One region of the Streptomyces sp. NPDC059255 genome, then DNA from elsewhere that is predicted to be linked to it. Evidence: riboswitches for the same ligand, from Rfam matches in the RefSeq annotation. Region 1 holds a riboswitch; each other region holds the start of a gene.
The links. Region 1 has a riboswitch for cyclic di-AMP ahead of ACFXKG_RS37820 (peptidoglycan DD-metalloendopeptidase family protein). Riboswitches for the same ligand answer to the same signal wherever they lie in the genome.

Region 2: another riboswitch for cyclic di-AMP. It lies ahead of ACFXKG_RS17400 (C40 family peptidase); the one in region 1 lies ahead of ACFXKG_RS37820 (peptidoglycan DD-metalloendopeptidase family protein).
Region 3: another riboswitch for cyclic di-AMP. It lies ahead of ACFXKG_RS11620 (NlpC/P60 family protein); the one in region 1 lies ahead of ACFXKG_RS37820 (peptidoglycan DD-metalloendopeptidase family protein).
Region 4: another riboswitch for cyclic di-AMP. It lies ahead of ACFXKG_RS36620 (M23 family metallopeptidase); the one in region 1 lies ahead of ACFXKG_RS37820 (peptidoglycan DD-metalloendopeptidase family protein).

Annotation. Positions count from the first base shown of each region.
Region 1 covers NZ_JBHYZP010000052.1:29,401-32,598, forward strand. The annotation lists gene ACFXKG_RS37805 (helix-turn-helix domain-containing protein) at 1-36, shown strand, start outside; gene ACFXKG_RS37810 (DUF6126 family protein) at 72-263, shown strand; gene ACFXKG_RS37815 (tyrosine-protein phosphatase) at 355-1,167, opposite strand; cyclic di-AMP (ydaO/yuaA leader) riboswitch at 1,607-1,773, shown strand; gene ACFXKG_RS37820 (peptidoglycan DD-metalloendopeptidase family protein) at 1,778-2,785, shown strand; gene ACFXKG_RS37825 (SGNH/GDSL hydrolase family protein) at 2,967-3,198, shown strand, end outside.
Region 2 covers NZ_JBHYZP010000013.1:72,754-75,951, reverse strand. The annotation lists gene ACFXKG_RS17410 (ATP-dependent Clp protease proteolytic subunit) at 89-715, shown strand; gene ACFXKG_RS17405 (hypothetical protein) at 722-1,030, shown strand; cyclic di-AMP (ydaO/yuaA leader) riboswitch at 1,336-1,532, shown strand; gene ACFXKG_RS17400 (C40 family peptidase) at 1,536-2,009, shown strand; gene ACFXKG_RS17395 (ATP-binding protein) at 2,069-2,515, opposite strand; gene ACFXKG_RS17390 (helix-turn-helix domain-containing protein) at 2,772-3,198, shown strand, end outside.
Region 3 covers NZ_JBHYZP010000006.1:263,507-266,704, reverse strand. The annotation lists gene ACFXKG_RS11625 (ATP-dependent DNA helicase) at 1-831, opposite strand, end outside; cyclic di-AMP (ydaO/yuaA leader) riboswitch at 1,113-1,287, shown strand; gene ACFXKG_RS11620 (NlpC/P60 family protein) at 1,295-2,659, shown strand; gene ACFXKG_RS11615 (hypothetical protein) at 2,756-3,109, opposite strand.
Region 4 covers NZ_JBHYZP010000047.1:49,921-53,118, reverse strand. The annotation lists gene ACFXKG_RS36625 (GntR family transcriptional regulator) at 136-831, opposite strand; gene ACFXKG_RS36620 (M23 family metallopeptidase) at 1,051-1,845, opposite strand; cyclic di-AMP (ydaO/yuaA leader) riboswitch at 1,858-2,019, opposite strand; gene ACFXKG_RS36615 (M16 family metallopeptidase) at 2,228-3,198, opposite strand, start outside.

The sequences.
Region 1 (3,198 bases):
GACCTGTGTGTCGGCGGCTCGGCTCCTCATGCCTGATCCCCATGTCCGACCTGCCGAGAGAGGTCCCATCCATGTCGGAGACAGAGCGCCCGGCGCCCGCCGAGGGCGGCCGGGAACAGGTGCCCCCGGGCCCGCGCGTCATGGACGAGGAGAAGAAGTTCCCGCGAGGACTGGTGATCCGGCTCTTCGCCTATCTGGTGGCCGGCCATCTCTTCGCGGGATTCCTCTACCTCCTCTTTCACGTCGGGGCCCAGGGGCGGTAGCGGCTTTCGGCCCAGGGGCTTTCGGCTTTCGGGCCAGGGGCAGTAGCGGCTTTCGGGCCGAAGGTGTTCGACGCCGTCTTCCGCCGTGGCGTCAGCCTTCGTCCAGGAGGCGGGCGCGCAGCCGTTCGCGGGTCTCGGGCGCGAGCCCGAGGCCGTCGGCGAGATAGCGGTCGGTGGAGCCCCAGGTCTTCCCGATGGCCTCGAAGGCGGCGTCGAGATAGGCAGCGCGGGCGTCGAAGAGCGGGCTGAGCAACTCCATCACCTCGCCGGACCTTCCGGCGGGCGACCGGTCGCTGCGGCGGAAGGCGTAGCGGCGGTGCGGATCGTTCGACTTGAGGTAGTCGGCCGTGATCGCCTCCGGCTCGACACCGACCGCGAGCAGCGACACGGCGACGGAGAGCCCGGCGCGGTCCTTGCCCGCCGCGCAGTGCAGCAGCGCGGGGACGCTGTCCTCGGCCAGCGCGTGCAGCAGCCGGCTGTGCTCGGCGGTGCGCTCCGTGATGATCGCGTGGTACGAGGCGGTCATCCGGGCCGCCGCTCTGCCGTCCGCGAGGAGCGAGCGGAGCTGGTCGAGGTCGCCGTCCCGGACCATCCGCCAGAACTGGGCGCCTTCGGCCGGGTCGGAGAGCGGGATGTTCACATGGCGCACGCCCGCGAGTTCGACATCCGCGCCGTCGAGCTTCACATCGGCGGAATTGCGGAAGTCGAAGATCGTGTGCAGACCGAGGGCGGAGAGAAAGGCGGAGTCGTCGGCGGTGGCGTGGGCGAGATGACCGCTGCGGTAGAGCACGCCGTACCGCACCCGGCGTCCGTCCACGGTCGGCAGGCCGCCGACATCACGGAAGTTGCGTACTCCGGACAGCTCGGGCTCGGTGGACGGGACCTGCGGCGACTGCTGCGTCACGCCTGCTCCTCCGTGTCTGCCGTCGGCGCTGCTCGCCGGCGGAGTCGGTCCCCGACCCTACGACATCGGCCGGTGTGCTCATCAGTGCGGCGGAGGGGCCGGGGAGTCCACGGACCATGACGGGACGAGTGGGGCGAAAGCGCCTAAACGGTGCACTGTCCGGATTGACCGATTCCGTATAACCTGCCCCGGTCGCGGGGGAGATGGGCTCCGGCTGGTGAGCAGGATCATATCCGTGACGTTCCGTGGTGACGGTGCGAAAGGGAAGGGCCACCTCGAAAGGGAATTGGAAGGCGGTCTCCACGCAGGGTGACGGGGGATCTTCGGTGCGGAGGCAAAGGTGCGTCACCGAGGGAAAAGGGTGGCTTGTTCCGGCCGTCCCACTCGCCTACGTTCACCCTCAATCCGAGCGGAACGCCGAATCCTGCCGCCGCCTCGGGGACACCATCCACCCATTCACGCGTGGCAGGAGCGGGGGACCCAGGTAGTACGCCGTTCCGATGTTCCGACGTCAGGGACGGCTCGGGGTGAAGTCGCGCACCACGCGCGGCCGGGCAGCTCCAGCCCGAACCCGACAGCTCACCTCGTAGGCGCCGGAGAGGAATTCGCCATGCCCGCGAAGGGTAAGCACCGCCGCCCCAAGACCAATCCGTTCTCCCGGGGCTTCATCGCCGCCGGCACGGGCGGCGCCGCCATCGCGCTGCCGCTCATCGGCGCCACCGGCGCGCACGCGGCACAGCAGGCCGCGCCCGCCACCGCCCCGCAGTCCGCCCCCGTCAGCGCCCCGCAGTCCGCGTCGGCCGCCGCGCCGCAGGGGGCGGCCGCCACGCACGTGAGCCGAACCGCCGGGACCACGGTGCGTACGTACGCGGTGGTCGCGGGCGACTACCTCTCCAAGATCGCCGAGGAGCAGCACGTCCGGGGCGGCTGGCAGCGGCTGTACGAGGACAACCGCCGCGCCGTCGGCGACGATCCCGGGCTGATCCACCCCGGCCTCAAGCTCACCATCAACGGCAAGACCCCGGCCGTCCGCTCGGAGGCTCCCACCAGGGCCTCGAAGTCGTCCCGGGTGGCCAAGCCCGCCGAGTCGACCGCGTCGGCGGAGTCGGCCAAGTCGTCGAAGGACTCCTCGTCGGACTCCTCGTCCGCCAAGCCCTCCACGGCCCGGAGCGAGGCGCCCGCCGCCGACTCCGCGGCGCAGAGCAGCGCGTCCGGCTTCACCCTGCCGGTCGACGGCATCGGGGTCGGCACCTCGTACCGCGCCGCCGGCGGAAGCTGGTCCAGTGGCTACCACACCGGTGTGGACTTCGTGGCCCCCTCGGGCACCACCGTGAAGGCGGTCGGCGCGGGCACCGTCGTCTCCGCGGGCAACGGCGGCGCGTACGGCAACCAGGTCGTCATCCGGCACGAGAACGGCATGTACTCCCAGTACGCCCACCTCTCCTCCCTCTCCGTCTCGGCCGGTCAGAGCGTCTCCACCGGCCAGCAGCTCGGCCTCTCCGGCGCCACCGGCAACGTGACCGGGCCGCACCTGCACTTCGAGATCCGGACGGGCCCGGACTACGGCTCGGACGTCGACCCGCTGGCGTTCCTCCGGCAGAACGGCGTCTCCATCTGATCCGTCCGGTCGCCCCGGACACAATTCCTCCGCCCTGCGGCCCGGCACCCTTGTGGTGCCGGGCCGCAGGGCTTTTCGCTATTCCCGCTTGAGGGAAAATTGACCGATGGCGTTTCTCACCCTGAGTCAACCCCCGCCTACGGTCGCGTAGGCCACATCGCCGGGAGGAAAATGTCCCGCTGTGGCAGACGATTCGAGAACAAGAAGAGACAAGACATTCGGGTCGTACGCGGCGATCGGTGACAGCTTCACCGAGGGTGTGGGAGATCCAGGCCCCGACGGGCTGTTCGTCGGCTGGGCGGACCGGCTCGCGGTCCTGCTCGCCGATCAGCTTCCGGTCTCCGGTGCGACGGCCGACCCCGTCCACGGCGACTTCCGCTACGCCAACCTCGCGGTACGCGGCCGGCTCCTCG
Region 2 (3,198 bases), on a different contig from region 1:
AGAGAGTCGTGCGGGTTCACCGTGCGGAGAAGCCCGTGCGGAGAAGCCCGCGCGGACCCCGCTACCCGCCCCTGAGGAGAGGTACGCCATGCAGCGCCCTTCGGCCCGCTACGTCCTGCCCGAGTTCACCGAGCGGACGAGTTACGGAAGCCGCACCCTCGATCCGTACTCCCGGCTCCTGGAGGACCGGATCGTCTTCCTGGGGACCGCCGTCGACGACACCGCCGCGAACGATGTGATCGCGCAGCTCATCCACCTCGAGTACGCCGCCCCCGACCGGGACATCAGCCTCTACGTCAACTCGCCGGGCGGTCCGATCAGCGCCATGTCGGCGATCTACGACACGATGCAGATCATCACCTGCGACGTGGAGACGGTCTGTCTCGGCCAGGCCGCCTCGACCGCCGCCGTACTCGTGGCGGCCGGGGCTCCCGGCAAGCGGATGGCGCTGCCCGGCGCCCGGATCGTCCTCCAGCAGCCCGCCGTCGAGGAGCCGCTGCACGGGCAGCCCTCCGATCTGCTGATCCACGCGGAGGAGTTGCTGCGGCTGCGGAGCCTGGTCACCGGGACACTGGCGCGCCACACCGGCCGGAGTACGGAACGGATCGCCGCCGACATCGACCGGGACACGATCCTCGACGCGCCCGGGGCCCGGTCGTACGGGCTGATCGACCACGTCGTCCAGAACCGCACGACCTCCACCGGCGGGCGGTGAGGGCCGGTGCTGCCACCCGAACTGCCGCCGCTGCCCGCCCTCACCCGGGCCGAGTGCGAGGTCGTCGACCACTATCTGCGGATCGTGGACCTGTTGGGCCGGATCAACCCCGCGCGCGGCACGGACACCTACGCCGCGCTGCGCGCCGCGCAGGCCCTGCCCGCCCAAGTGACCGGACTGCGGGACGCCCTGACGGTCATGCACCAGCGGGGCGAGCGGGAGCTGTACGCGACCACGCTGGCGAGGGCGTTGCGGACGCTCGACGGGGAGCGGCGGACCGGTCGGGTCACCCTCCCGCCCGAACAGCCGACTTGAGGGTGCGCGCCGTTCCCGTATGGCCGCGTCCATACGAGAAGAACTCGCACATTCGGCGTATGAACTGACCGGACGGAATCGGCGAGGCGAGTTGCGCGATCCGGCCGGGGCGTCGGCGCACGTGATCGTTACGCCGCAGGTACAGCCCTCATCGCCGCGCGCGACCCGGCGACGGAATCACCCGTCGCCACCCACATGGGCCAAGGGTGACTAACTTCACATATCGTCGTTTCAGCAGGGAATTCGAGAGGTTTCTGGGTCAAGATCCCTGGGACGACAAGCCCCCGCCAGCCCTGGCGAGGCGGTCCGGGCGGACGCCGAGTCCTGCCGCCGTTCCGGATGACGGGTCGACAGGAGTGGATCGGCAGGAGTGGAGGACCCAGGCAGTACGGGACGACGCCCGTCGTGGTCGTTCCTCGGGGTGAAGCCGTTCACGCGGCCGGGCAACTTCGCCAGCCCGAACCCGACAGGTCATCCTTCACAGGCGGCTGACGAAGGGTTGCGCATGACCGCGCAGACACATGTCCCGTCTCTGCTGTCCCGGGCGGGGGCCGTATCGGCCCTCACGCTCGCCACGGTCGCCGGCACGATGCTGGCACCTGGCGCGGCGTCAGAAGCCGAGGCCGCCACGCTCAGTGTCAGGGCTCTGAAGATCGCGGAGTCGAAGAAGGGGTCCCCGTACATGTACGGCGCCACGGGGCCGCACCGCTTCGACTGCTCGGGGCTGACGCTCTATTCGTTCAAGAAAGCCGGCAAGCAGCTCGCCCGCACGGCTCAGGCGCAGTACAACCAGACCCGGCACATCTCGTCCTCCTCGCGGCGCAAGGGCGACCTGGTGTTCTTCCATTCCGGGCGGTACGTGTACCACGTCGGGATCTACGCGGGCAACGGAAGGATCTGGCACTCGCCGAAGACAGGCTCGCTGGTCCGGCTGGAGAGGATCTGGTCCAGGAGCGTCCTGTACGGCCGGGTGAGGTGAGCATGGTCGCTGGCCGCTCCGCGCCCGCGGCGCCGCGGAGGCACGCCTCGGCGGGGGCGCTACGAAGCGGGTGCGGCCGGCGACAGCGGGACCGTCCAGGGCAGGGCGATCCAGACCGTCTTGCCGCCCTCCTCGGTCGGGGTGACCGACAGCCGCCCACCGGCCTCGGCCGTCAGCGAGCGGATGATGACCATCCCGCGGCCGTTGTCCTGCTGCACGGCCGCGGGCAGCCGCTGGGGCCAGCGCGGATGACTGTCGGTCACCCCGATGCGCAGCCGTTCCTCGCGGTCGAGCCGTACCTCCACGGTGAACGTGGGCGACCGGCCGAAGGTGTGCTGCACGGCGTTGGTCACCAGCTCCGAGACGATCAGCCGGACCGTGTCCGCCGTGGCCGCCTCACCCGGCAGCCCCCAGTCGGTCAGGAGGTCCGCCACATACCGTCGGGCGGTGGGCACCGAGGCGGGCTCGCTCGGCAGGGTGATGGATGCTTCCTGGTGGTCGGCCATGGCGACGCTGTCCCTTTCCCGCCGGACCGGACTCCGGCACAGCTGATGACTGCGCGGACGGCCTCGGACCGTGCTGCGCGACAGCCTGCCACTGATCGCACCATCCGCACCTCCGATCCACCGAGATCTGCATATATCTGTCGCTCAAAGCGGTGAACTCTGCAACGCGAGACCGTATTTGGGCGCCGGAAAGATAACTTCTCCGCCTTGACGCCGTTCGGCGTGACGGAGAAGAACGCGGAGAGGGGATTCGGCCATGCGGCATATTCCGGTGGTACGTCGGCAGCGGCTCGGCGAGGAATTGCGCAGGCTGCGCCGTAGCGCGGGGCTCACCAGTGGTCAGACGGCGCGGCTGCTCGGCTGGCACCAGTCGAAAGTGAGCAGGATCGAAACCGGCGTCAGCGGGGTGCGGGACGGGGATCTGGCGGCGCTCCTCGACGCGCTGGGCATCGAGGACCAGCGGCTGCGCTCGCTGCTGCGGGCCCTCGCGGGCACGGCGGACGGCACGGGGTGGTGGACGGCGTACAGCTCGGTCATCCCACCCACGTACCGGGACTTCATCGCCCTGGAGTCCCAGGCGAGCACCGCGCACACGCTGGAGACCTCCGTGGTGCCCGGGCTGCTCCAGACCTCGTCCTACGCCCGCGCCGTGACCAGGGCGGCGCTGACGGGGAAGCCGGACG
Region 3 (3,198 bases), on a different contig from region 1:
GAAGCGGCGCCGGTAGTGCTCGGCGACGTCGGGGAACGCCTGGAGCAGGTGGACGGTGGTCATGATGATGTCGTCGAAGTCCAGGGCGTTGGCCTCGCGCAGCCGTGCCTGGTACATCCGGTACGCCTCGGCGAGCGTCTTCTCGAAGCCGTCGACGGCCTGTCCCGCGAAGGTCTCCTCGTCGATCAGCTCGTTCTTGAGGTTGGAGATCTTGGCGCTGAAGGACTTCGGCGGATAGCGCTTGGGGTCGAGGTCCAGATCGCGGCAGACCAGGGCCATGAGCCGCTTCGAGTCGGCGGCGTCGTAGATCGAGAACGACGAGGTGAACCCGAGCCGCTTCGACTCGCGCCGCAGGATCCGCACGCAGGCGCTGTGGAAGGTCAGCACCCACATCGCCTGGGCGCGCGGGCCGACGAGCTGCCCGACGCGCTCCTTCATCTCGCCCGCGGCCTTGTTGGTGAAGGTGATCGCCAGTATCTCGCCGGGGTGGACGCTGCGGGTGCCGAGGAGATGGGCGATCCGGTGGGTCAGCACCCTGGTCTTGCCGGATCCGGCCCCGGCGACGATGAGCAGCGGCGACCCCGTGTGCACGACGGCCGCGCTCTGCTCCTCGTTCAGCCCTTCGAGGAGCGAGGCCGGGTCGATGACCGTACGGGCCGACCCGTTGCGGTGGTACGGATCCCGGGCCGGGGGCACGTCGTACGCCCCCTGGAACAGGTCGTCGGGCACCTGCTCCTGGGCGTGTTCGTCCAGGTCCTCGGGCGGCGGGGGGTGCTCGTCGCCGGAGGGCTGGAGGTCGGCCAGGAAGCTGTCGTCAAAGAGGCTGCTCATCGCTTAACGAGTCTAGGCCGCCGCACCGACAGTCGGAGCCCGCCCGGCGAAGCCGGTCAGGCGAAGCCGGTCCGGCGGATCCGCCCCTGAAGGCGGACGGCTCCGGCTCACACACGGAGCGTAACGCTATACCCCCTATTGCGCCTCCCTGCACTCCGCACGAGCAAATGGTCACAGAAATGTATCGGGCATATCGGCCATCCACCTTCACATCAGCGCCACATCTTGGCTAGCGTGCTCGATCAGGCAGCCCGTACCTCTGAAGGCGATCCGCGCCGAGCGGGCGGCCCACGCCGAATCCGGGCTTTCCACAGGGAAGTTCGGAACCGGGGACCCACTCTGCAAGACCGGGGTGAATCGGGCCGTACGTTCGCCGTACGTACAACGCCCGTAGGGCAGCCTTCCGTTCCGCCCGAACCCGACAGCTAACCCGGTAGGCGGTCCACGGAAGGAGATGCCGAACTTGGCGTCGCATCGCAAGGCGCGCAGCCGTAGCGGGGTACGCACCAACACCCCTGCCGTCGGAATCACGACGGCCGCCCTCGCCTCGGTCACGCTGCTGTCGACGCAGAGCGCGGACGCCGCGCCCACGGAATCGAAGTCCTCGCCGTCGGTCGAAGAGGTGGAGAAAAAGGTCAGCGACCTGTACCGCCAGGCCGGTGGCGACGCGCAGAGGTCCGCCAGGACGAAGGAGGCGACGGCCAAGCAGAAGCGCACGGTCGACCGGGTCATCGACGGCGTGGCCAAGAGCGCGGACAAGCTGAACGAGGCCCGCCGTACGCTCGGTTCCTACACGGCCGCGCAGTCCGGGGGCGGCGGGGGCACCCCCGCGGGCGCCCCTGTCGCCCCGGCCGCTTCCGCCGCCCCGGCAGCCCCGGCCGCCTCTGTCGCCCCTGTTGTACCGGCGATGCCCGCGACAGCCCCCGCCATGCCTGCCACGGCCCCCGCCGCCGTACTGTTCGCGGACAGCCCGCAGACGTACGCCGAGCAGACGGGGATGACGGAGCGGCTGACCGACCGTCAGCAGAGCCCCGTCGCCGACCCCTGGAGCTCCGGGGCGGACACCCGCGCCCCGGAGTCGCCGGACGAGTCCCAGGAGTCCTTGCGGACCAGCAAGGAGCAGATCCAGAAGAAGCTCGCCGAGGCCCGCGCGCTGCTGGCGCGGCTCACCGCGGAGGAGCAGGCGCGGCTGACCGCGCTGGAGCGCAAGAAGGAAGAAGCGGCCCGCCGTACGGCGGAGGCGCAGGCGAAGGCGGAGGCCCGCGACAAGGCGGAGGCCGAGGCGGAGCGCCGGCGCGAGGCGGAGCTGATCCGGCCTCTGTCGCAGCCCCAGGCTCCGTCGGCCGACCCCGGCACGGGCACGGGAGCGGGCACAGGAACGGGCACCGACGCGGCAACGATCGCAGGTGCGAACGCGGGAACGGCCGCCGGCCCCGGACTGGAGGCCGTGACCGGCGGTGACACCGCCGGCATCTACGCGGCCAAGGCGGCGAAGGTGCTCGCCTTCGCACGCACCCAGATCGGCAAGCCGTACGTCTGGGGCGCCTCGGGGCCGAGTTCGTACGACTCCTCGGGCCTGACCCAGGCGGCGTGGCGGGCGGCCGGCGTCGAGCTGCCGCGCAGCACGAGCGACCAGGTGGACACCGGCACGCGCGTCACCACCGATGACCTGCTCCCCGGCGACCTGGTCTTCTTCTACGACGACATCAGCCACGCCGGCATCTACATCGGCGACGGCATGATGATCCACGCGCCCAAGCCGGGTGCGAACGTGCGTGAGGAATCGATCTACTACCTGCCGATCTACGGCAGCGTCCGCCCGGCCTGAGCCTGACCCGGCCGCGGCGCCCTGCGGACCCCGTCACGGCGCCCTGCGGACCCGACGGATCCGACCCACCGGGGTCGGGTCCGTCGGGGGCCGGGGTCAGGTCCAGAGCGTGGCGATGAGGATGTTGGCCACGGTCAGCCCGCCCACCGCGCCGAACAACGGCTTCTCGGCTGCCTCGTCGTCCCGCTTCACGTAGACGATGCCCATGATCACGACCAGGACGGCCAGCTTGACGCCGATCTTGATGTTGTTGAGCGGCTGGTCGTCGGCCTGGTTGAGGCCCACCAGCACCATCCCCGTGATCAGCATGGTGAGGGCGCCGTGCAGCATCGCCGGGGTGAAGCGCGCCGTACCGGCGCTCATCGCCTTCATCTGGGTCAGGAAACCGCCGAGCAGGGCGGCTATGCCGATGATGTGCAGGGCGACGAAGACATTGATCAGTACGTCCATGCCGGGAGCGTAGCCCGGCCCATATCACCCGCCTTCGGTGAGGTGTGGCTTACTTCCGCTATCGGTCGGGTCCGTCCGGAAGAGCACGC
Region 4 (3,198 bases), on a different contig from region 1:
TCTTTTGGTCCGTCTTTCGGTGCAGTCTTTCGGCGCCACATATTTCGGTGCGGCGTCTTTTCGTACGGGCGGCTGCGCGCGGGCAGCAGAAAATAGGCCGCACCTATTTCTTTCTCTTTGTATACGGCGCGATTGTTAATGCCGTGCGCTCGCGATGTTTACGGCATGTTGCGAAGCCCTCACCTTTTCCCGGTCGCGCCCCCGGTCGGGACGGCGCAGCCGGTGCACCACCACGGTGCGCTCCGTGTGCAGGGTGGTGAGCGCCCGCGCGCGTTCGCCGTCGCCGCGCGCCACCGCGTCCACGATCGCGCCGTGCTCCGCCCAGGACTCCACCGGGTGACTGGGCTGCTCGACCACGTACATCCAGGCGATCTTGTGGCGCAGCTGGGTGAGCAGCGAGGTGAGCGCGGGGCTGCCGGACGCCTGGGCGAGCGTCTCGTGGAACCAGGCGCCCAGCGCGCGCAGATCCTCGCCCTGGCCCCTGCGGGCCCGCTCCTGGCCCAGTCTGACCAGGCCGCGGAGGACCTTGAGGTGGGCCTCCGTGCGGCGCTGGGCGGCGCGCGCCGCTCCCAGCGGCTCCAGCAGCAGCCGTACCTCCAGCAGGTCCGCGGCCTCCTGCTCCGTGGGTTCGGCCACACACGCGCCGACATGGCGGCGCGTGGTCACGAAGCCTTCCGACTCCAGCGTGCGCAGCGCCTCGCGCACCGGGACGCGGGAGACGCCGTAGCGCCGCGCGAGCTGCTCCTCGGTGAGCCGGCTGCCCCGCTCGAACAGTCCGGAGACGATGTCGTCGCGAATAGCCGTGCATACCGAATGCGCCGGAATGCGCATGTCCGAACCTCCGCCTTAATCCGCGCGAAACGCTGCCGATTGACGCCTGTTCCGTGACTCTATTGCAACCAACGCGAATTTCCGATGGGTGCCCGGAATCCATGGATATCTTTTGGCCAGCGCGGAGGCGGAGAGCCGCACGCGGGAGGGACCGGGAGCGACGGAGGGACGTGTGCGGACGGGCCCGGAGAGGTACGCGAGAGGGGGGACGGAAAGCGGTCAGACCCCGACGCCGTGCGCGCGCAGGTAGGCGACCGGGTCCATGTCGGAGCCGTAGTCGGCGCTCGTCCTGGCCTCGAAGTGGAGGTGCGGCCCCGTGACGTTGCCGGTGGCGCCCGAGAGCCCGATCCGCTCGCCCGCGGCGACGCTCTGGCCGACGGAGACGCCGATCGAGGAGAGGTGGCCGTACTGGGTGTAGGTGCCGTCCGCCATCCTGAGGACGATGTTGTTGCCGTACGAGCCGCCCCAGCCGGCCTCGACGACGGTGCCCGTGCCGACCGCCACGACCGGCGTGCCGGACGCGGCGCGGAAGTCGACGCCCGAGTGGCTGCCGGAGGACCAGAGGGAGCCGCCGGTGTGGTAACCGGTGGTGACGTAGGAGCCGGCGACGGGGAGCTGGAAGGTGTTCAGCCGCTTGCGCTCCTCGGCCCGTGCGGCACGCTCCCGCTCCTCGCGCAGCTCCTTCGCGCGGGCCTCCGCCTTGCGCTCCGCCTCGGCCTTGGCGGCGGCGCGCGCCTTGGCCTCGGCCTTCAGCCGCTCGGCCTTCTCGGCTGCGTGGCGCTGGGCCTCGGCCTGGTCGTCGACCGCGCCGGCGACGGCGTCGCCGATGGCGATGACCTGGGTCAGGCCGGTCTCCGAGACCGCCTCGGCGCCGGTGCCCGCGGCGAGGGCCGGGGAGGCGAGGGAGCCGATGACGCCGGTCGCGGTCAGCGTCGCGAACCCGGCGGCGCTCGCGCCCTTGCAGGTGATGCGGTTCGGGGCGCGGTGCTTCCCGGTGGCACGGGTGAACGCCATGGAGTGGCTGGTCCTTTCCTTCCCTCTCGCCTACCGGGTTAGCTGACGGGTTCGGAGCAGGAAGGTCTCCTACGGACCCCTCCGCGCGCGGTGTGCCCGCGAAGGCCGTCCGATTCACCCCAGGGACGTGGGTCCCCGGCTCCCCCGCTGCACCGGCTGCGGCACAGCATCTGACGGGGACTCGGCGATGGCTGCCCGGTGCCACGGATGCGGCGCAACGGCGAACAGCCGGACCGACGCTAAGCGGCCCGTCTTTCAATAACCAAACAGACAAGGTTTTTTGTAGCGCACACCACAGGGCAGACAGGCATTCTCTCCATCAAAGCGGACATAAAGCAGAACCCCGGCGACCTCGGTCGCCGGGGTTCCTTCACAAGACGAATCAGCCTGTGACAACCGTCACTTCACCGATTCCCAGAGCCTCGACCGGCTCCTTGATCTGCGCCGCGTCGCCGACCAGAACGGTGACGAGCCGGTCCACCGGGAAGGCGTTGACGACGGCGGCCGTCGCCTCGACCGTGCCCGTCTCGGCCAGCCGGGCGTAGAGCTGTGCCTGGAAGTCGTCCGGAAGGTGCTGCTCGACCTGGTCGGCGAGCGTGCCGGCGACGGAGGCGGCCGTCTCGTACTTGAGCGGCGCGACGCCCACCAGGTTCTGCACGGCCACGTCTCGTTCGGCGTCCGTGAGCCCCTCGGCGGCGAGGGTGCGCAGCACCGTCCAGAGGTCGTCGAGCGCCGGTCCTGTGGACGCGGTGTCCACGGAGCCGCTGATGGCGAGCATCGCGGCGCCCGTCGCCCCGTCCGGGGAGGACGGCGCCGAGGAGCGCAGCACCTGGCCGAAGGCGCGTACGCCGTAGGTGTAGCCCTTCTCCTCGCGCAGGACGCGGTCGAGCCGGGAGGTGAGCGTGCCGCCCAGGCAGTACGTGCCGAGCACCTGCGCGGGCCAGACACGGTCGTGCCGGTCGGCACCGATCCGGCCGATCAGGAGCTGCGTCTGGACGGCGCCGGGGCGGTCCACGATGACCACGCGGCCGGTGTCGTCGGCGGTGATCGCCGGTACGGGCCGGGGCGCCGCCGTGTCGCCCGTCCAGGCGCCGAGGGTGTCCGCGAGGATCCCGTCCAGGTCGACGCCCGCGAGGTCGCCGACGACGACCGCGGTGGCCGTGGCGGGGCGTACGTGCGCCTCGTAGAAGGCGCGGACGCCCGCGGCGTCGATGCGTGCCACGGTCTCCTCGGTGCCCTGGCGCGGCCGGGACATGCGCAGCGCGGCCGGGAACAGCTCCTTGGAGAGCTGCTTGGCGGCACGCCGGCCCGGGTTGGCGGTCTCGTGCGGGATCTCGTCGAGCCGGTTCCGTA